2 regions of the Fictibacillus sp. B-59209 genome follow, and region 1 is predicted to be linked to the other one. Evidence: a T-box and tRNA genes for the amino acid it is inferred to sense, from the RefSeq annotation. Region 1 holds a T-box; the other holds one or more tRNA genes.
The links. The T-box of region 1 lies ahead of P4361_RS12010 (valine--tRNA ligase). A T-box ahead of a tRNA ligase gene usually reads a tRNA of that ligase, here a tRNA-Val.
Positions count from the first base shown of each region.

Region 2: it has a tRNA-Val gene. The T-box ahead of P4361_RS12010 (valine--tRNA ligase) is inferred to sense a tRNA for this amino acid. The anticodon was not compared.

Region 1 covers NZ_JARMMC010000016.1:39,576-49,195, forward strand. The annotation lists gene P4361_RS12010 (valine--tRNA ligase) at 1-2,509, opposite strand, end outside; T-box leader at 2,555-2,803, opposite strand; gene P4361_RS12015 (hypothetical protein) at 2,982-3,194, shown strand; gene ysxE (spore coat protein YsxE) at 3,233-4,276, opposite strand; gene P4361_RS12025 (hypothetical protein) at 4,273-5,193, opposite strand; gene P4361_RS12030 (LysM peptidoglycan-binding domain-containing protein) at 5,209-6,561, opposite strand; gene hemL (glutamate-1-semialdehyde 2,1-aminomutase) at 6,681-7,964, opposite strand; gene hemB (porphobilinogen synthase) at 7,983-8,951, opposite strand; gene P4361_RS12045 (uroporphyrinogen-III synthase) at 8,953-9,620, opposite strand, start outside.
Region 2 covers NZ_JARMMC010000018.1:390,186-399,805, forward strand. The annotation lists gene P4361_RS14810 (N-acetyldiaminopimelate deacetylase) at 1-131, opposite strand, end outside; gene dapD (2,3,4,5-tetrahydropyridine-2,6-dicarboxylate N-acetyltransferase) at 157-873, opposite strand; gene P4361_RS14820 (LysR family transcriptional regulator) at 952-1,812, opposite strand; gene P4361_RS14825 (VOC family protein) at 1,960-2,331, shown strand; gene P4361_RS14830 (MDR family MFS transporter) at 2,357-3,880, opposite strand; gene P4361_RS14835 (cation diffusion facilitator family transporter) at 3,873-4,766, opposite strand; gene P4361_RS14840 (glucose 1-dehydrogenase) at 4,855-5,598, opposite strand; gene P4361_RS14845 (zinc-binding alcohol dehydrogenase family protein) at 5,702-6,721, opposite strand; tRNA gene P4361_RS14850 (tRNA-Val) at 7,450-7,525, opposite strand; gene P4361_RS14855 (DUF6143 family protein) at 7,637-8,356, opposite strand; gene P4361_RS14860 (phosphatidylglycerophosphatase A) at 8,493-9,047, opposite strand; gene P4361_RS14865 (alpha/beta hydrolase) at 9,175-9,620, shown strand, end outside.

The DNA of each region.
Region 1 (9,620 bases):
GCTCGACTTCTTTGTTGTATTTTTCAACTTCTTTTTCAAGACGCTGAATTTCTTCGTCTAAATTAATCAATCCTTCAAGCGGCAGATACATTTCAACCCCGGTAAGTACAGCACTCATTGATTTATTCGGTGCAGATAGATCTGTTCCGAGTGTCAATGTGCTTGGGTTACAGAACTTTTCAAGATAGCTGCGGTTTGCCTCAAGCGCGTTCAGCACTTCCTCACTCTTGGCATTGATCTGAAGCTCGATCGGTTTGCTCGGTGCAACGTTCATCTCAGAACGGATGTTACGTACTGTACGGATGATTTCCGTTACGAGATTCATATCTCTGGCGGCTTCCGGGAAATGAAGATCTTCACGCTTCGCTGGCCACTGAGCCACTGTGATGGATTCACCCTCATGAGGAAGATGCTGCCAGATTTCCTCGGTAATAAATGGCATGATCGGGTGAAGCAGTCTCAATGTGTGATCCAGGACATAAGCCAATACAGATCGAGTCGTTTTCTTTGCTGCTTCATCTTCTCCATAAAGCGGCAGTTTCGCCATCTCGATATACCAGTCACACAAGTCATCCCAGATAAAGTTATAAAGGAGACGGCCAACTTCTCCAAATTCATACGTATCGATCAGCCTTGTTACATTTTCAGCGGTTTCGTTGAAACGGGTTAAAATCCATTTATCCGCCAGGTTCAGCTCTCCAGTAAGATCAATTTCCTCAACTTTCATTCCGTCCATGTTCATAAGGGCAAATCGGGAAGCATTCCAAATCTTATTGGCAAAGTTCCAAGTAGATTCTACCTTTTCCCAGTAAAAACGAAGATCGTTTCCTGGTGAGCTGCCTGTGGATAGGAAGAAACGAAGAGCATCCGCTCCGTATTTTTCAATAACATCCATCGGGTCAACACCATTGCCAAGAGATTTACTCATCTTACGGCCTTCGGAATCACGTACAAGTCCGTGGATCAATACATCATTAAACGGCCTTTTTTCTGTAAACTCCATGCCTTGGAAGATCATGCGTGCTACCCAGAAATAAATGATGTCATAGCCGGTAACCAATGCATTGGTCGGGTAATAACGCTTGAAATCAATCGCTTCTTCATCCGGCCACCCCATTGTGGAGAACGGCCATAATGCGGATGAGAACCATGTATCCAATACATCTGTATCCTGCTCCCAGTTTTCTTCATCTTTCGGCGCCTCGTGGCCTACGTATACTTCGCCTGTTTCTTTATGGTACCAGGCAGGAATTCGGTGCCCCCACCACAGCTGTCTTGAAATACACCAGTCACGGATGTTTTCAATCCAGTGAAGATACGTTTTCTCAAAACGCTCCGGTACAAAGTTTACTTTGTCCTCTGTTTTTTGAAGCTCGATCGCCTTTTCTGCCAAAGGCTTCATCTTAACAAACCATTGTGTGGAAAGATAAGGCTCAACTACTGCTCCACTTCTCTCAGAGTGCCCTACGGAATGCATGTGGTCTTCGATCTTGAAAAGAACTCCTGCATCTTCCAGGTCTTGAACAATTTGTTTACGGCATTCGAAGCGATCCATGCCTTGGTACTTTCCGGCATTTTCATTCATTTTTCCGCCTTCATCCATAACAAGGACACGCTCAAGGTTGTGGCGGTTTCCAATTTCAAAATCATTCGGGTCATGAGCAGGTGTGATTTTTACAGCACCTGATCCAAATTCCATATCTACATAGTCGTCCCCGACAATCTCAATCTCGCGCCCGACAATTGGGAGAATTGCTTTTTTGCCAATCAAATGCTTGTAGCGCTCATCTTCCGGATGAACGGCAATGGCGGTATCACCAAGCATCGTTTCCGGCCTTGTTGTTGCGATTTCAATATGGCCGGATCCGTCAGCAAGAGGGTATCTCATATGGTAGAACGCACCCTGTACATCCTGATGGATAACTTCAATATCAGAAAGAGCTGTTTTTGTCTGCGGATCCCAGTTGATGATGTATTCGCCTCGGTAAATCAGTCCTTTGTTGTAAAGCGTTACAAACACTTCACGAACAGCATCAGACAAACCTTCATCAAGGGTAAAACGCTCACGCGAGTAATCGAGGCCAAGTCCAAGCTTTGACCATTGATTGCGGATAAAGTCAGCATACTCTTCCTTCCACTCCCAGGCTTTCTCAAGGAACTTTTCTCTGCCAAGATCGTAGCGGGAAGTGCCTTGTTCACGGAGTCTTGCTTCAACTTTAGCTTGTGTAGCGATTCCGGCATGGTCCATTCCAGGAAGCCAAAGTACATCATAGCCCTGCATTCTTTTTGCTCGGCTCAGGATATCTTGAAGTGTTGTATCCCATGCATGGCCAAGATGCAGTTTGCCGGTAACGTTCGGCGGCGGAATGACAATGGTATATGGCGTTTTGGATTCATCACCCGTTGCCTCAAAAAATTTGCCGTCCACCCAATATTTATACCAGGAATCTTCGGTTGCCTTCGGATCATATTTCGTTGGCATTGTAAGTTCTTGCTTTTCAGTAGACATGAACGTCTCCTCCTTCTCAATACAAATAAAAAAGCCCCCTCCGTCTCAAAGGACGAAAGAAGCATTGTTCGCGGTACCACCTTTGTTTGCAGAAAGCAGAAATAAACGCCTTTTGCACACTCATTGCCGGATAACGGTTTTTCGCCGTCTTCTTCTAGAAAGGCCGTCTGCCTTTGTTCAAAGAAGCTGCTCCAGGGCGACCTTCCATCGCTGTTTCCTTAGGAAATCTCTCAGCCATCTGATTTCCCTCTCTTTAAGGACAGTCGTTGTACTCTTCCCTTTCAAAGCAAGTTATATGATTTCATTGGTTCTATTTTAACTAGTAAAACAGGAAAACGTCAATAGTTTTCCCATTTGTTGTAACAATTATTCTATTCTTATACAAGAAATATGTGCATTCCGGCAATATTCACGAATAGGCAGGCTGGTGAATACCATGATATCAACCTAGATGTACGAAAGAAGGATAGTTATGGCCAGACGTTATTTTAAAAGAAACCGCACGCCGTTTAAATTTCAGGTTCCCGATTGGCTTCGGACAGCAAGGGATATCGTAAGCCAATTTACAATACCTCTGATCGTGTTCCAGATCATCCGTACCATTCTGTTCCCTTCCGGCATTGATTTTGTAATCATGCTTATTTTAATCATTCTTCACTTTTGCTTTTCCTATGAGGTGTTATAAAGAAAAGCGGAAAATAAAAAAAGATCACATATAGGCTACTATATGTGATCAGTATTTTCATTCATATCGAGCGGTTCCGGCGGCGGCGGGGTCAGGATCAGATCACAGAAATCCCTGATGTGCCTCATCGCTGAAATTCGTTTTTCCAAACGGTGGACAAACTCGATTTGGCTGTATCGTTCCCTTTGATGACGATATAAATCAACGGAGTTAAAGATTGGTTCGGGATAGCTCATATAGCTGACCAAGAGGCTTTTTTCCTCCTCGAGGAGTGGAATGTGCCTTTGATACAGCGAGAGCAGCCTCCCGCCCTCTTCTCTCGTCCAGTTCGAAAGGTGTACTGCTTTTCTGAAGAAGATCGCCAAATCTCTTACAGGCGTATCAAGCACTGCTTTTTCAAAATTGAGGAGATGCGGTTCCCCATGATGAGAGAATAACAGATGATTTCGTGATAGTTTGCCGTGGCAAAGTGCACTGCGATACCTTTTTTCCGCATGGCAGGCATCATACCAGTCTTTCAAACGGCGTTTTGCTTCCTCCGCCATTTTCATCATGTGGTGAAAATGGCTTAAATACGTCAGCTCAAAAGGAGACATGTACGGCATGCGTTCGGATTCTTCAGCAAACCTCTCCATTTCAAGCTGGCGTGTTTCCCATCTCTGCATTAAATACTGAAAAGAATGGTCTACCACTTCTGGCGAGAAATCCTGTTCTTTCAGGGTCAGATAATGAATTTTTCCGATCTCATCGATCATCACTTCTTCCCGCGTCTGGCCGAGCCGTTCACCACCTGCAAACCACGGCATGAGATAGTACGTTTTGTTTCCATGCTGTACGGTATAATCACCGTATTTAGTTGGATAGAGCGGCACCACCTGATGATAGCCGATTTCCGACAATCGGTGAACGACATGGGTAAACCAGTTCGATTCTTCTTCGTTTAAACTCGTTTCCTTTAAAGCAAACGTGCCTCTTTTTGATATCACTTTTTTCACTTTGCCGAACGCTTCGATTTTCTCTGGATAAAGATCGTACTGAAATAAAACCGGACCATAATTGACGTTTTCACTTGAATGGCTCACAAAGCCACCCTCTTTCGTTTATCGTCCATCCAGTCAGTAAAACAGTGAAGCAGGATTCTGTTAAAATCCCAATCCTGTTCAAAAGATTCAACGCAAGCAACAATGTGTGAAAGCTCTTTATTCTTTAACTGATCCACACAATCCTGAAGTTCCCATGGTGTCAAAATCTCTGCCAGAAGCAAATATCCCTGTTCCCGTTCCAAAGAGAAATGTTCATTGATGCAGGTTAATAATTTCCGCAGTGAGTAGGGGCCGCATTCCTTTAGCCACTCGGTCAAAAAATTGCGCAACGGGCGATAACCCTGTTCAGGATAACCATTGCTTCCCCGGTAAAATAATATATTAAAAATTTGTGCTCCATTGCTCATGTGTGTATCAGAATCAAGGAGCGGAAGCGGCACATTAGAGGATGCCTGTTTGAGTTCCATGGCAAGGTTCAGTCTTTTATTTGCTTCAGGCAAAGAATTTCTGACACTGACAAGTTCATTGTAATCCTTGCTTAGTTTGTGGATCGCTGCCAGGCAGGCGTCAAAGGAATAGTGATCAGCATGGGTAATGGAACCAAACTCTTTTTGCAGATCTAGGCCCGCTTGAAGCATGTTGCCCAAGAGAAGGCCCCACCTTTTTTCATGGCCTCCCCTTTCATGCCGGCCTTCTACATAATCATGCAGGGTAAGGTACCTGCCTTCCAGCTCAACCCATGGATTTCCATCCGCCGTCCTGATCATTCGGTCTGCTACAGCCAAACTGTTCTTGCCGACTTCATCCCTCCATCGGACATGCCAGTTTAAAAGGTTCAGATCATTCCAGATCCTGATCCGTTTGACCCCGCAATCAGTGTCCACCAGGCTTTCTTTATCTTTCCATGTCACGGTTTGAAGATCATAATGCTTCTTGATTTCATGTAATAGGGTCATCGCTTCCACCCGACCTTAACGGCTTTGTGAAACTGGGATGTAAATAATTTGGCCTTCTGCGACCTCTTCCTGATTGATCCTGTTGACTCTCATCAGAGAATGAATAGAGATATCATAGCGTTCACAAATGCTGTCAAGCGATTCCCCACGCTGTATAATATACATTTTTACCTTTGAAAACCTATCTTCATTTCCAGAAAGCATTTTTGTTAAATATAATGCATTTTCCTCTTTCCTTGCCTCAGTGGAGGAAACTTTTTCTTGTTCCTCCTCCCGCTCCTGCTCCTGTTCAAATGCTTCTTGAGGCGGCTGCTGATTGTAGTTATAAGCTTCCTGTTCTTCCGAATGTATATTGATCTGCTCGATTTGAGGCAAAGCAGGCGGCGGTGGCGGCGGTGTATAGGAAGGTGTATAGTAAGAAAGTGACTTTAAAGCCGGAATCCCATTGTCAGCCGGTTCTTCCTGATATTCTTCCTGATATTCTTCCTGATATTCTTCCTGATATTCTTCCTGATATTCTTCCTGATATTCTTCCTGCTCTTCTTGCTCTTCCATTGCTTCCGCTTCAGCAAAGGTTGGGGTTGGATAGGCTGCCGGTTCATCGTCTTGACGGTTGTAATTGATCGCTGGCTCTGTGAATTCTGCTTGCGCAGGTTCGCTTTCCGGTTCAATGACCGGCATCTCGTACAGCTTCTTGGCTTCAAATTGGAAAGGAGCAAATATTTCTTGTTCTTCCGTTCTTGCTTCCTCTTCTGAATTCATCTCATCCTGCTGCTCATTCTCTTCAAACCTGGCTTCAAATACGGGAACCTGGAACGGCTCGTATTCCGTTTCTTCATTCATCGGCGTTTCCTCAAATGTCATGCCCTCATCTTCCATCGCCTGACCCTGAAAAGATTCTTGCTCCTCTTGGGCAGGTTCTTCATTCCCATCCTGAATGCCTGAGATGGAAATGGATGCAGTTAGCTCCAGGCAGGTTGGATTGGGAAGCTCATAATCAAAGGCATCAACAAGAACAAACACCTCTTCAAGCTTTTGGACCCGTGTTGAAGGGATCGTGATGTCAACAGGGAACCGATGATCCAGCTCTGCTATCCCCTCATCGTTCATTTTCAGCTGTGTCAGCGAACGATAGGAAACCTGCTCTCTGAGCGAGCCTGTTTCCAAATTGAGAGAATTCCCATCATCCATTGCACATGGACGGTACTCTCCATGCAGCTTTAAAGCTCCTTTAACACAAACCTGGCCGCCTTCTTCAGTGATCTGAATATCAGGCTCCAGTGCCATTGATAAAACTTCTGCAACTTCCTGTCCTTTCTTTAACCAGACAGACTCCTCTATGGAGAAACGCAGCTTCGATGGATTCATGCCTTTCTCCTCCTTTCAGCCAAATATCTCATACGTTACAGGATTATGACCAACTTGGTAAAAATATGATTGGAAAGAGAAGAACAAAAAAAACTGCTCCTCAAAGGAGCAGTTTGTCTTTATAGTCTGGAGAAGGCTTTTTCACATGCAGCAATGGTTTTCTCAATATCCTCAACACTGTGTTCAGTTGATAGGAAGAGACCTTCAAACTGGGAAGGAGGAAGTGAGATTCCTTCTTCCAGCATATATTTAAAGTAGCGTGTGAAGTAATCAAGGTTAGATGATTTCGCAGTTTCGTAGTTCACCACGTCCTCATCGGTAAAGAAAAATCCGATCATAGAGCCCGCACGGTTGAAGCTATGCGGAATGCGGTATTTTTCTGCAGCCGCTGCAATCCCCTCAGCGAGGCGGTCGCCTTTTTTTACAAAGTCCTGATACGATTCCGGTGTAAGCTGAGACAGAGTCTCATAACCCGCTGCCATCGCCAGAGGATTTCCTGAGAGAGTTCCTGCCTGATAGATTGGACCGCTTGGTGCGATCTGCTCCATGATCTCCTTCTTCCCGCCGTACGCGCCGACAGGAAGGCCTCCGCCAATGACCTTGCCAAGGCAGGTAAGATCAGGAGTAACGCCAAAATATCCTTGCGCGCAATGGTAATCCACACGGAAACCGGTCATGACTTCATCAAAGATTAAAAGAGATCCATATTGTTTGGTTACCTCTCGAAGACCTTCCAAGAATCCTTTTTTGGGAGGGACTACGCCCATGTTTCCGGCAACCGGCTCGACGATAATACACGCAATGTCATCACCGAACTGCTCAAACGCATAGCGTACACTTTCAAGATCATTGTAAGGGACAGTAATGGTGTTCTTAGCGACCGACTCAGGAACTCCCGGGCTGTCAGGAAGTCCAAGCGTAGCCACACCTGACCCTGCTTTAATGAGCAATGAATCGCCATGGCCATGGTAACATCCTTCAAATTTCAGGATTTTGTTTCTGCCTGTATAACCGCGGGCAAGGCGAAGCACACTCATCGTCGCTTCTGTTCCGGAGTTCACCATTCGGACGATTTCAATGGAAGGGACCCTTTCTACAACAAGCTTGGCGAGCATCGTTTCCCACTCGTTCGGAGCTCCAAAGCTCGTACCAAGCTCGGCTGTTTTTTTAAGGGCATCCACTACTTTTTCATTGGCATGTCCAAGGATTAAAGGACCCCAGGATAGCACGTAATCTATATACTCATTTCCATCGATGTCATAGATTTTGGAACCTTTTCCGCGTTCCATGTATACAGGATCCATGTTTACCGATTTAAACGCACGCACAGGGCTGTTGACACCGCCTGGCATGTATTTCTTGGCTTCCTGAAAGGCTGCACTTGATTTTTCAAAGCTTCTCATGTTTAAATCCTCCTGTCCTTAGCGGTTTAACCAGCGTGATACATCTTTCGCATGATACGTAATGATCAGATCAGCACCTGCACGCTTCATGCCTGTCAATGTTTCCATCACGATGCTTTCTTCATCAATCCAGCCGTTTTGGGCAGCGGCTTTAATCATGGAATATTCACCACTCACATTATAGGCGACAAGCGGAAGAGGGTAACGGTCTTTCAGTTCACGCAGTACATCCAAATATGCAAGCGCCGGTTTTACCATAAGGAAGTCTGCTCCTTCTTCAATATCCGACTCTGCTTCACGCAGTGCTTCCAGGCGATTGGCCGGGTCCATCTGATAAGATTTGCGGTCCCCGAACTGAGGAGAGCTGTGAGCAGCCTCTCTGAACGGCCCATAATAGGCAGAGGAATATTTTACAGAGTATGACATGATCGGCACATTGATAAAACCCGCTTCGTCCAGTCCTTCACGAATCGCTGCAACAAACCCATCCATCATATTGGAAGGAGCAATGATGTCCGCTCCAGCTTTTGCTTGAGAAACTGCTGTGTTTGCAAGCGCAGAGAGTGATTCATCATTCAGAACTTCTCCGTCCCGAATGATCCCGCAATGTCCATGGTCCGTATATTGGCAAAGGCATGTATCAGCAATAACGGTAAGCTGCGGAAAACCATTTTTTATTTTCTTGATCGCTTTTTGTACAATTCCATTATGGTCATACGCCGAGCTACCTGCATCATCCTTATGGTCGGGTACTCCGAAAACCATAACAGAACGGATGTTAAGGTCCACAAGCTCTTGCATTTCCTCTTCTAGATAATCAAGTGATACGTGGTATACACCAGGCATGGAAGGGACTTCCTGCTTAATGCGCTCACCTTCTACAAAAAAGATCGGATAAATCAAATCGTCTGTTCTTACATGCGTTTCCCTCACGAGTGCACGCATACTCTCACTGCTTCGCAATCTTCTATGACGCTGAAAATTCATATTATTTCTCCTCTCCGATAAAACTCTTCACAGCCTCTATTATACCTTCTTCTGTATAATCAGTGGCACTGATCCGCTTATGAAACCCGGATTGTTTCGCTTTCGCCTCTGTTACTGGCCCTACACAGGCTGCCCAAGTGTTCTTCTGGTACATTACCCGGCGATCACCAGCCGCTTCACCGAAATAAACAACACTGGAAGGGCTCATAAAAATGATCACGTCCACCTTCTCGGGTAGCTGGTGTATTGATACTTCTGCCTTCTTCGTCTCGTAAACGATGATCTCGGTTACTTGTGCAAGGTCATGTAGCGTATTTGCCACCGTCTGCTTCGCAAGGCTGCCTTTTGGAACGAGTACTTTGGAACCCGGTTTCACTCTTTTCTTTAATTCTACCGCCAGTTCTTTCCCTTCATACTTCCCCGGCATCAGATCAATAGAAACTCCATTCTCCTCAAGCCTTCTACCGGTTTTTGGGCCGACCGCCGCTATTTTCTGAGAAGTAAACGTCTTCCCGGTCTCCTGAAGCATTTGAAGAAAATAACGTACCCCGTTCGCACTCGTAAAGACCACCCAATCAAACTGCTCCAGCTGCTGAAGCACAGCTTCTTCTTCTGAATCCATGGTTGCTTTTGCTATGTGCAGTACCGGAAAGCTGACAGCCTCTGCCC
Region 2 (9,620 bases), on a different contig from region 1:
ACCTCCATCCTTTCCTTTGGAAGGCCTTTAATAAAATCCAGAATAAATTGCTGTGTTTTATACTCCTGAAAACCAGGTTCCGGAATCTGGTGAAGCTGTCTTCTGATCGTTATAAAACGCTCTGTATCCATATTCATTTTATCAGCACCTGACAAATTAGTCGTTTAGCTGGCGAAGTTCTTGTTTGATTTCTGTTTTTGATTTTGTTTTTTCATCAATTTCTTTAATTACGCGTGCAGGCGTACCTGCCACAACAGTATAAGGAGGCACGTCTTCAATTACGATAGCTCCCGCTGCCACAACAGCACCTTTACCAACGGTCACTCCCTCGAGCACAACCGCATTTGCGCCAATGACCACATCATCTTCAACAACAACAGGCTTTGCAGATGGCGGTTCGATGACTCCTGCAAGTACGGATCCAGCTCCAATATGGCAGTTCTTTCCGACTGTTGCTCGGCCGCCAAGAACTACGTTCATGTCGATCATAGTGCCGTCGCCGATTACCGCACCAATATTAATGGAAGCGCCCATCATGATAATGGCATTATTCCCAATTTCTACTTGGTCACGGATAATGGCGCCCGGTTCGATACGCGCGTTCACATGCTTCATGTCCAGAAGAGGGATCGCTGAATTGCGGCGGTCATTTTCTACCACAAAGTCCTCAATTTTGCCTTCATTGTTTTTCAATATTTGTTCGATCTCTTTCCATTCTCCGAAAAGCACTCCAGTACTTCCGTTTAGGAATGACTTGGTGTTTTCCCCAAATTGGAGCCCTTCCAGATCACCTTTTACATATACTTTTACAGGTGTTGATTTCTTGCTGTTTTGTATAAATGAAATAATTTCATTTGCATCCATCATTTTCATGTGTGTGCTCCTCCTTAAATACGTTCTGTCTTGTATTAAACCATTATTTCAAACAACATTCAAACCAAAAATCCTTTTTTAAGCTCTGTTGACCAGTTTTATGAAAGCCTCCACTTGTTTGAGCTCAAGTGTACCTCCATGAGAGATCATCCAAGTGTCGCGCTTCATTGATTCTCCATTTTTATTGTGCAGCGGAACCTTATAGAATTCGTCTGTTTCACGCAGAGAAATCGAAGGAAGAATGGCATAGCCGACTCCGTGGAGAGCCATCTGCTTGCATGTTTCAATCTGGTCCACGATGATGGTCTTCTTTGGGGGAATACTAAAATGATCCTGCCACCATTCCTGAATATCCTGATAATAGGTAGAATGGCTTTTGAATTGAATAAAAGGCTTATCTGTTGTTTGCAGCTCTTCAACGGTGGAAATGTCTGTATCCGTCAAATAAAGGCTGTCTGAAAACAGATGAATCTTCTCTCCACGCCATTCAGGATTTCCTCTCACGATACCAATGTGGATCTGATCCTCATAAAGATGTTTGATAATTTCACTGCTCCAGCCTGTGATCAAGGAAATATTTACTTGAGGATATAAACTGACATACTGCTTAAGAGCATTTGGAAGCCAGTATTGCCCTATGATTGATGCTACCGCCAGCCTTAACGTACCAAAGACTTCCTTGGTCAATGACTGCAAGTCTTCTCTCACACGCTCTTCTTCTTTCAATGTATCGTTTACGTGCGCAATGATCTTCTCTCCAGCTGCTGTAATCGCTAGTCCCTTTTGTGACCGTAAAAAGATTTTTGTTCCCCAGCTGTTTTCAATCGTCTGAAGACGCTGGCTCAAAGCCGGCTGTGAAACATACAGCCGTTCAGATGCTTTTCGCATATTCAATTCCTGTGCAAGGACTTGAAGAATTTTAAATTCAGAAAGCTGCATGCTGTCCCTCCTTTACAATAGCAATCGTCACAATTTAAACAATAAGAAAAACTTATGAGTTTTTACTATTATATTCTATTTTCAATTATTTGACGAAATATTTATGATAATGGTAGACCATTCCATATATAGAAAGGAAGTACCAGGATGAAATTAAATATTAAAGGGATTCATCACGTTCAACTGTGCATTCCTCCAGGAGAAGAAGAAAGGGCAAGAGATTTCTATACTGGTGTGCTTGGTTTCAGCGAAATTGAAAAACCAGAGAGTTTAAAGAAAAACGGCGGGCTTTGGTATCAAGCAGGGAACCAGGAATTGCATATCGGAGTAGAAAACCCAGAATCGTCCAAAGGAAAAAGCCACCCCGCATTTGAGGTGGCTCAGCTAGAGCTCGTAAAACAGTATCTCCAATCCAAAGAAGTAGTGGTGAAAGATGAAACTGAAATCCCTGGAATCATCCGTTTTTCTTTTCGTGATCCGTTCGGCAACCGTATCGAGCTCCTGGAAACATTACAATAAACCAGGAATCAATCTAACAGGAGAACTATTGATCTCCTGTTTTATTATGGGTAGGTTTAGGAAGCAGTACCGAGAGAAGAAAGCTTAACACGGACAGCACAAGAACCCCTTTATAAACATCGTCCAAGGAAAACGAAAGTCCGTGCTGCAGAAGATCAATAACAGAGCTGCTCAGTTTGCTTCGTTTTTCTTCATCCAAAAGAATGTTTGCTGCATCCAGGGATACCTTTTTGTCCCCATGTTCTTCAAAATAAGTGCTCAATCTGGTATTTAATATGCCTCCAAGTACAGCAGCTCCCAATGCACTGCCTACGATTCTCATAAACATGTTAGAAGCAGTAGCAATACCCCTTGTTCTCCAATCCACATTATTCTGTATGGCAACGATAAAAGTCGTATTTGTCAGCCCCATACCGCAGCCGATAAGAAATGATCCAGCTCCTGCCCAGACCGGCCCTTTGGAAGGATCCATAAACACGAAGACGATCGAGCCAGCAATTAATGCGATGCCGCCAGCAGTTGCCACCGGCCGGAAGCCTACTTTAAGCAGAAGCTTTCCACCAATGGTTGAAAAGATCGGCCAGCCGATTGACATAGCAGTGAGAGCAAATCCTGCTACGACAGGAGGCTGTTCCATTACCCCTTGAATATACGCGGGAAGAAAGCTGGAAATGCCGATCAGGATTGCACCATTGGTAAGCGATGCAGCGTTTGAAAGAGAAATCAGCCTGTTGCTCCACAGGAATACAGGCATCAGCGGTTCAGGAAACTTTGATTCATGAATCAAAAACCAGAACAGTACGCCCGCGGATAAAATACCCAAAAAATAGGTCTCCCAAGAATTCCACGGCCAGGCGGTTCCTCCCTGTAGGAGCAGGACCATCAAAGCACTTACACCGACTAAAACGAACAAAGATCCGAGGTAATCAATATGTACTCTCTTTTTCTCAATGTTTTCATGCAGATATTTACCGACACCTATCATCGCCAGAATTCCCAGGGGAATATTCATCCAGAAAACAAGGGACCAATGAGAAAATGTGACAAAAAAGCCTCCAAGCAATGGCCCAAGAATAGCAGAGATTCCCCACACACTTGCCAGATATCCTTGTATTTTTGCACGTTCCTCCATGGAATACATGTCACCTACGATGGTTGTGGCTATCGGCTGCACAGCTCCAGCTCCAAGTCCCTGAAGAAGCCGGTAAACAATCAGCTGTTTCATAGATGCCGCAAAACCGCACAGCAATGAACCGATTAAAAAAACAATAATTCCAATAATAAAAACAGGTTTCCGTCCGTATAAATCAGACAATTTGCCATAAATAAGGATGGTCACCGACTGCATGAGCAGATAAGCAGAGAAAACCCAGCTATATAATGCAAAACCACCCAGGTCCCCTACGATTCCCGGCATAGCTGTTGAAACAATGGTTCCTTCAATCGCTGCCATAAACATGGCGATGATCACCGACGCAAGGACCAATGGCCTTATTGTCTGCCTCTCTTCTTTCCTGTCAGGTACAGTCTGCCTGAAACTCTCATTCATTTCTCTCTACCTCTTTCTTCATCTCATGCGGCTCTACATGAACAGATATGCTTCCCACTTTATACGCCTGCTTGAGCATTGCTTCAATATTCTCAGTGATCTCGTGGCTTTCAATGACATTCAGCGAAGGATTTACATGGATGGTTACATCAATAATAGCAGAACTCCCATGATTTCTTGCTTTTAAGTCTGTTACTTGCTTTACACCAATTACCTGCAAGATCTTTTTTTCCATCTCTTTTCCTTCTTCATAATCAAATCCGTCCGAAAGATTATGTGAGGTTTCGTAAAAAATATCCCAGCCGGTTTTGATGATCATTAGTGCCACAAGCACAGCAGCAAGAGGATCCAGCCACACAATGCCAAATTGAGCTCCGAATATGCCAACAGCCGCTCCAATGCTTACGAACGCATCGGAGCGGTTATCAAGGGCTGCCGCCTTTAACCCTTGGCTGTCTGTTTTTCTTGCAAGTTTAATGTTATAACGGTAGACCGCAAGCATAACAAACGCTGAAACAATGGCAGTAAACCCGGCTATGGTTGATGGAGGCTTTATTTTAAATTCCACGATACTCTTTACTGCAGAAATAAAAACTTCAAGCCCGATAACCACCATTATAAAGGATGCAATCATGGATGCAATGGTCTCAGCACGAAGATGTCCATAAGGATGGTCACGGTCCGCGGGTTTCCTTGAAATTTTCAAACCGACCAGAACTGCGACGGAGGCCAAAATGTCCGTTGAGTTATTTAATCCATCTGCAACCAAAGCTTCAGAGGAATAGAACCAGCCAACCCCGAGCTTCAGCAGGGATAGGACGATGTATGCCGATAAACTGAGATATACCCCTCTCTCAACTTTACTCTGTGTCTTTTCAGCTGGCACAGCCTCTCACCCTCTTATTCTTCATTCACCTAAAAAAGGCTACGTATAGCATTCCTTAACTGGATGAATTCATCCGTTCGGTTCTATCTTAATGGTGATAGATCATCTTTCTTGTCATTCCTCCATCGATCACCAGGTTCTCACCATTAATAAAGTTATTATCAGGGGCTGTTAAATATAAACAGGCGCTAGAGATATCCGATGGTTTTCCAACCCTCTTTGACCAATGCTGCTGATGGTCAACATCTCTTAAACCTTCATAGTCTTGAGTTTCAATCCAACCTGGGCTGATGGCGTTAACCGTAATGCCATGTTCGCTGAACGAAGCGGCCAATGCATGAGTGAGAGCTGTAATACCGCCTTTTGTTGCCGCGTATGCCTCACTGTTAGGTTCTGACATGGACGCTCTGGTCGATGCGATATTGACGATGGAGCCTCCCCCAGTTTCTTTCATCTGTTTCGCGGCTTCCCGCGAACATAGAAATACACTTCGAAGATTGGTTTGAATGACATTATCCCATTCTTCCACGTCCAAATCGAACGGAGACTTCCAAATCCCTTTGCCGGCATTATTGATCAGAATATCAACTGGCCCAAATTCCCTTTTTGTCTGCCCCATAAGTGAGATAATATCTTCAGGCTTGCGTACATCTGTTGGAATAAAGAGAGCTTTTCCTTCATTGGACTGTATCTTTTCCAAAGTCTCTTTTGCTTCCATTTCCTTTTGGTCAGCCAGCACCACTTTTGCTCCCGCAGCCGCAAAATCAATGGCAATTTGCCTGCCAATTCCCTGTCCTGCTCCAGTAACGATGACAACTTTATTCTTAAACACCTGCATCATCCTTTCATCTTCATTTACTATAAATTAGATTTTTAAAATATTCCCTTCTCACAGCTTAAAAAAACAAAAAAATAAACCCGTCTAACTGAAGGGTTTATTCATTGCGGCTTACTACTACTTTTCCTATCGTCTTACCGGATTCTAATTTCGAATGTGCTTCTCTCATCGTTTCTGCATCGATCGGTTGAAGTGTTTCCGTTAATGTTGCCTTTAATATCCCTTCATCGAACATGTTGGCCATATCTGTCAGGATCTCATGCTGCCTTTTCATATCCTCCGTTTCAAAGAGCGATCTCGTGAACATGAATTCCATGACAAACGTTACACTCTTCTGCTGAAGTAAGCTTATGTTCAGTGGTGTTTTCGTTTCTACAATCGAACAAATCTTACCTTGGGGAGCAATTGCTTCCATCATACTTTCCCAATGCTGATTTGTACTGTTCAGACAAAATATGTAATCCACTTCAGACATCCCTATTTTTTTCAGCTGCGGTAAAAAGTCCTCATAATGGCTGATTGTATAGTCCGCTCCATGTGTTTTAGCCCAGACTTCGGTCTCTGCTCGTGAGGCGGTCCCAACCACGGTCAATCCTGCCCAACTTGCAAGCTGAAGCGCAATAGAACCTACTCCACCGGCTGCACCTATAATTAATATGGATCGACCTTTATTTTTATCCTTCTTCATAGCAATACCGAGGCGTTCAAATAAACCTTCCCAGGCTGTAAGACTTGTGAGCGGCATTGCGGCAGCTTCTTCAAAGCTGAACGTTTTTGGTTTATGGGCCGCAATACGTTCATCCACAAGATGGAATTCACTATTTCCTCCTGGTCTACCAATGGAACCAGCGTAGTATACTTCATCTCCAGCTTTGAACATACTTACTCCAGAACCCGTCGCTTCCACTATGCCCGAAACATCCCAGCCAAGAATTTTCGGTTCCTTTTCTATGGCGTTTTTCGGGCTGCGCACTTTCGTATCAACGGGATTAACAGAGATTGCTTTTACTTTTACGAGAAGATCTCTTTTACCTGGAGTTGGTTTATCAATTTCTACATCTAACAGACTCTCAGGATTATCAATCGGTAAATACTTATACAAACCTACCGCCTTCATTTTTCCCCTCAAAACTATCATCCTTTCTTTCTGTTTATGTTTCCCTCAACGATACAGAAAAAAACAGCGGGACACCATTAAAAAAGACTGGTTAAACGAAAAAAAGAAGCTGAAAAGCCCTTTAAGGTCAGCTTCTTTTATGTTTACCAACGTGTATTTGTCCAAATTTTGCTGCCCGTCCAAACCAACAATGATCGGAACGCATAAACTATGACAAGTACAAGTTCTAATTTTTAAGAAGGTGGTTGAAAAATGAATTCCTCAAAACATTCACAAACTTGTAAACGATTTAAACACCTTAAATCGGGAAACAAAGTGACTGTTCGTTTACATGATACATCGGTTCAAATTACCTTTAGACATTATGACTCTAATAAGGGTCTTGTTACGGGAGAGATTGCTGATGGGAGTATTGTAAAATTTAATTGCTGTGACGTAAACTCTATCAAAAAGACTCCGTCTCAGAATTGGTTCATTGAAGGGCGAACCTGAAGTTATTGCGATCATGAAGGTTCTCGTGCTTAGGTAGACCAACTTGGCACTAACAAAAATGGCAGAGAATATCACGAAAGGACAGCTGAAATTAGCTGTCCTTTTGACATTCGATTTTACGAAAAGACGGTTATCGTTTTTCCTTTAACGTGTTTCGATTTATTGTAGTATAAAAATTTCAATACTCTGTAATACAAAAAAAACCTTGAAAATCAAGGACTTTGAATAAACTGTTATGGTGACCCGAGAGGGGTTCGAACCCCCGACCTCTACCCTGTCAAGGTAGCGCTCTCCCAGCTGAGCTATCGGATCAATTGATTATGTATCGGACAAATAGAAGTATACCTCATTTTTCACTTAGTTTGCAACTGCTTTTTTAAAATTAATAAAAAGACCCTAAAAAAGGGCCTAATTTGTAAACCATCACTTTTCTTCCCATTCAAAAGCTACAGTAGATTTCAGGCTGCTGTCATCGCATGTAGAAGTAAGGAAAACCATTACATTTGTTCTTGATGCGATGACCCACAATCCATCCAGATCAACGGTAATACTTTTGTATGGAGGAATGATTCTGGATGCTGCTAAAACTCCGTTCACTGGAGAGTTAGGAAGCGAACCAAACTGAATCTGTCCTTTTGGCCGGGCGGATGGAGTCTTTGACAAGTCTGCAGGAGTAACATTTCCTGACATTCTTCCATTGAACGGCAGCGTTGGCTTAAAATAGATTTGAGCGTTTATCGGGCTGCACGTCATATTGGAGATGGTGATTCGCTGTAACGCCAGATCTACACCTGAACCTTCCGGATTAACGAGGGCCGCCCACACGTTCTCTCCTGGAGGACATGGGCAGACGGAAAGCGTCTCTGTGATCCCTAGAAAATTGTTGGCTTTCGTCACCTCTGCCGGACTTACTTCTGTCGGCTTTTCTTCTTTAAGGTATTTCATTTGGGGGCTGAACGGGATATTTACATTCATATTAGGACTTACCGGATAATTCATATTGGGGCTGACAGGATAATTCATGTTTGGGCTTATGTTAGGGTTCGGATAATTCATATTGGGATTCACGTTTGGGTTCCCATAGTTGCCTTGCCCATAGCCGTAACCCGCCCCAGGACCATACGGGTACATTCTATTTTGCATATGCATTTTCCCTTCTATAAAGTTTACACATTACTACCATATGTAGATAAGCTATACTTGGTCCTTCAATTTGTAAAAATGGGTCAAAGCTGTGGTTGACGAAGAAAAGCTGCCCCAGTATAGAGGCAGCTTTTCTTCATCCTATCTTTTCTTCTTGATCATGCTGTTCCAGTTCTTGCTTTGAAAGTCTTTCCTCCTGATCTCTGAGACGGTGCGCCAGCCTGCTGGAAGCATTCGCTGCAATGCTTGCAACGAGGTCGTCCAGAAACGTATGGATGCCTTCGGATGTTTTCGTATCCAGCTTTCGAATGATACCCATTTTATATTTATCAAGGTGTCCAAACGTCGTAACCGCAATACTCCCATATCCAAAGACTGCTCCAAGGGCAATCGTTTCATCTACACCAAATAATCCTTCATCCATCTCCACAATGGATTGCAATGGCTCAGAGAGCATCCTTCTTTCTGCTAATTTATCGAGCTCAATTCCAACCAATAAAGCATGCTGGATCTCTCGTTTTGTTAACACGGCATCAACACTTTCAATACATTCTGTCATCGTTAATTGAGGAGAAAAGGGAGACTGCATTTCAAACACAATTTCAGCGATTTCCGGAATCGTTACACCCCGCTCTGCAAGCAGGGCTCTGGCTGCAGACTCAACATCACGGCTATGGACTCGTTTTGCCATTGGGCTCACCTCTGTATTTTCCTTGGATTTTTCCCAAATAATACTTATATCTTGATTACATTATACCACTGTATGATAGAATGGAACGGATACAATGAAAGCGCTGTTTTTAGATAGGAGAATTTTTATGCCCACTTTTCAAGGAACCGTCTATGAAGAAACCATACATAGTAAAGAACTTAATGAAGAAATTCCTTTATTGATCTATTTGCCTCCAGCGTTTACCACACTAAAAAAATATCCTGTATTGATCGCACAGGACGGACCTGATTATTTTCAGCTCGGACGGCTTGCATCTACAGCGGATGATATGATTCAGGCGAATGAGATCGAGGAAATGATCATCATCGGTATTTCCCATAAACGCGGAGAGGACAGGCATCATAAATATCACCCAAAAGGAGAAAAACATAACGCTTATATTCGTTTCATGTCACTGGATCTGCCTTCCTATGTTCAAGAGAAGTTTAATACTTACTTATTGGGATCCGGGATGTGCCTTCTCGGAGACTCGCTTGGAGGCTATGTATCCCTCAGATGCGGGATATCTTTTCCCCGTACTTTCGGCAAGCT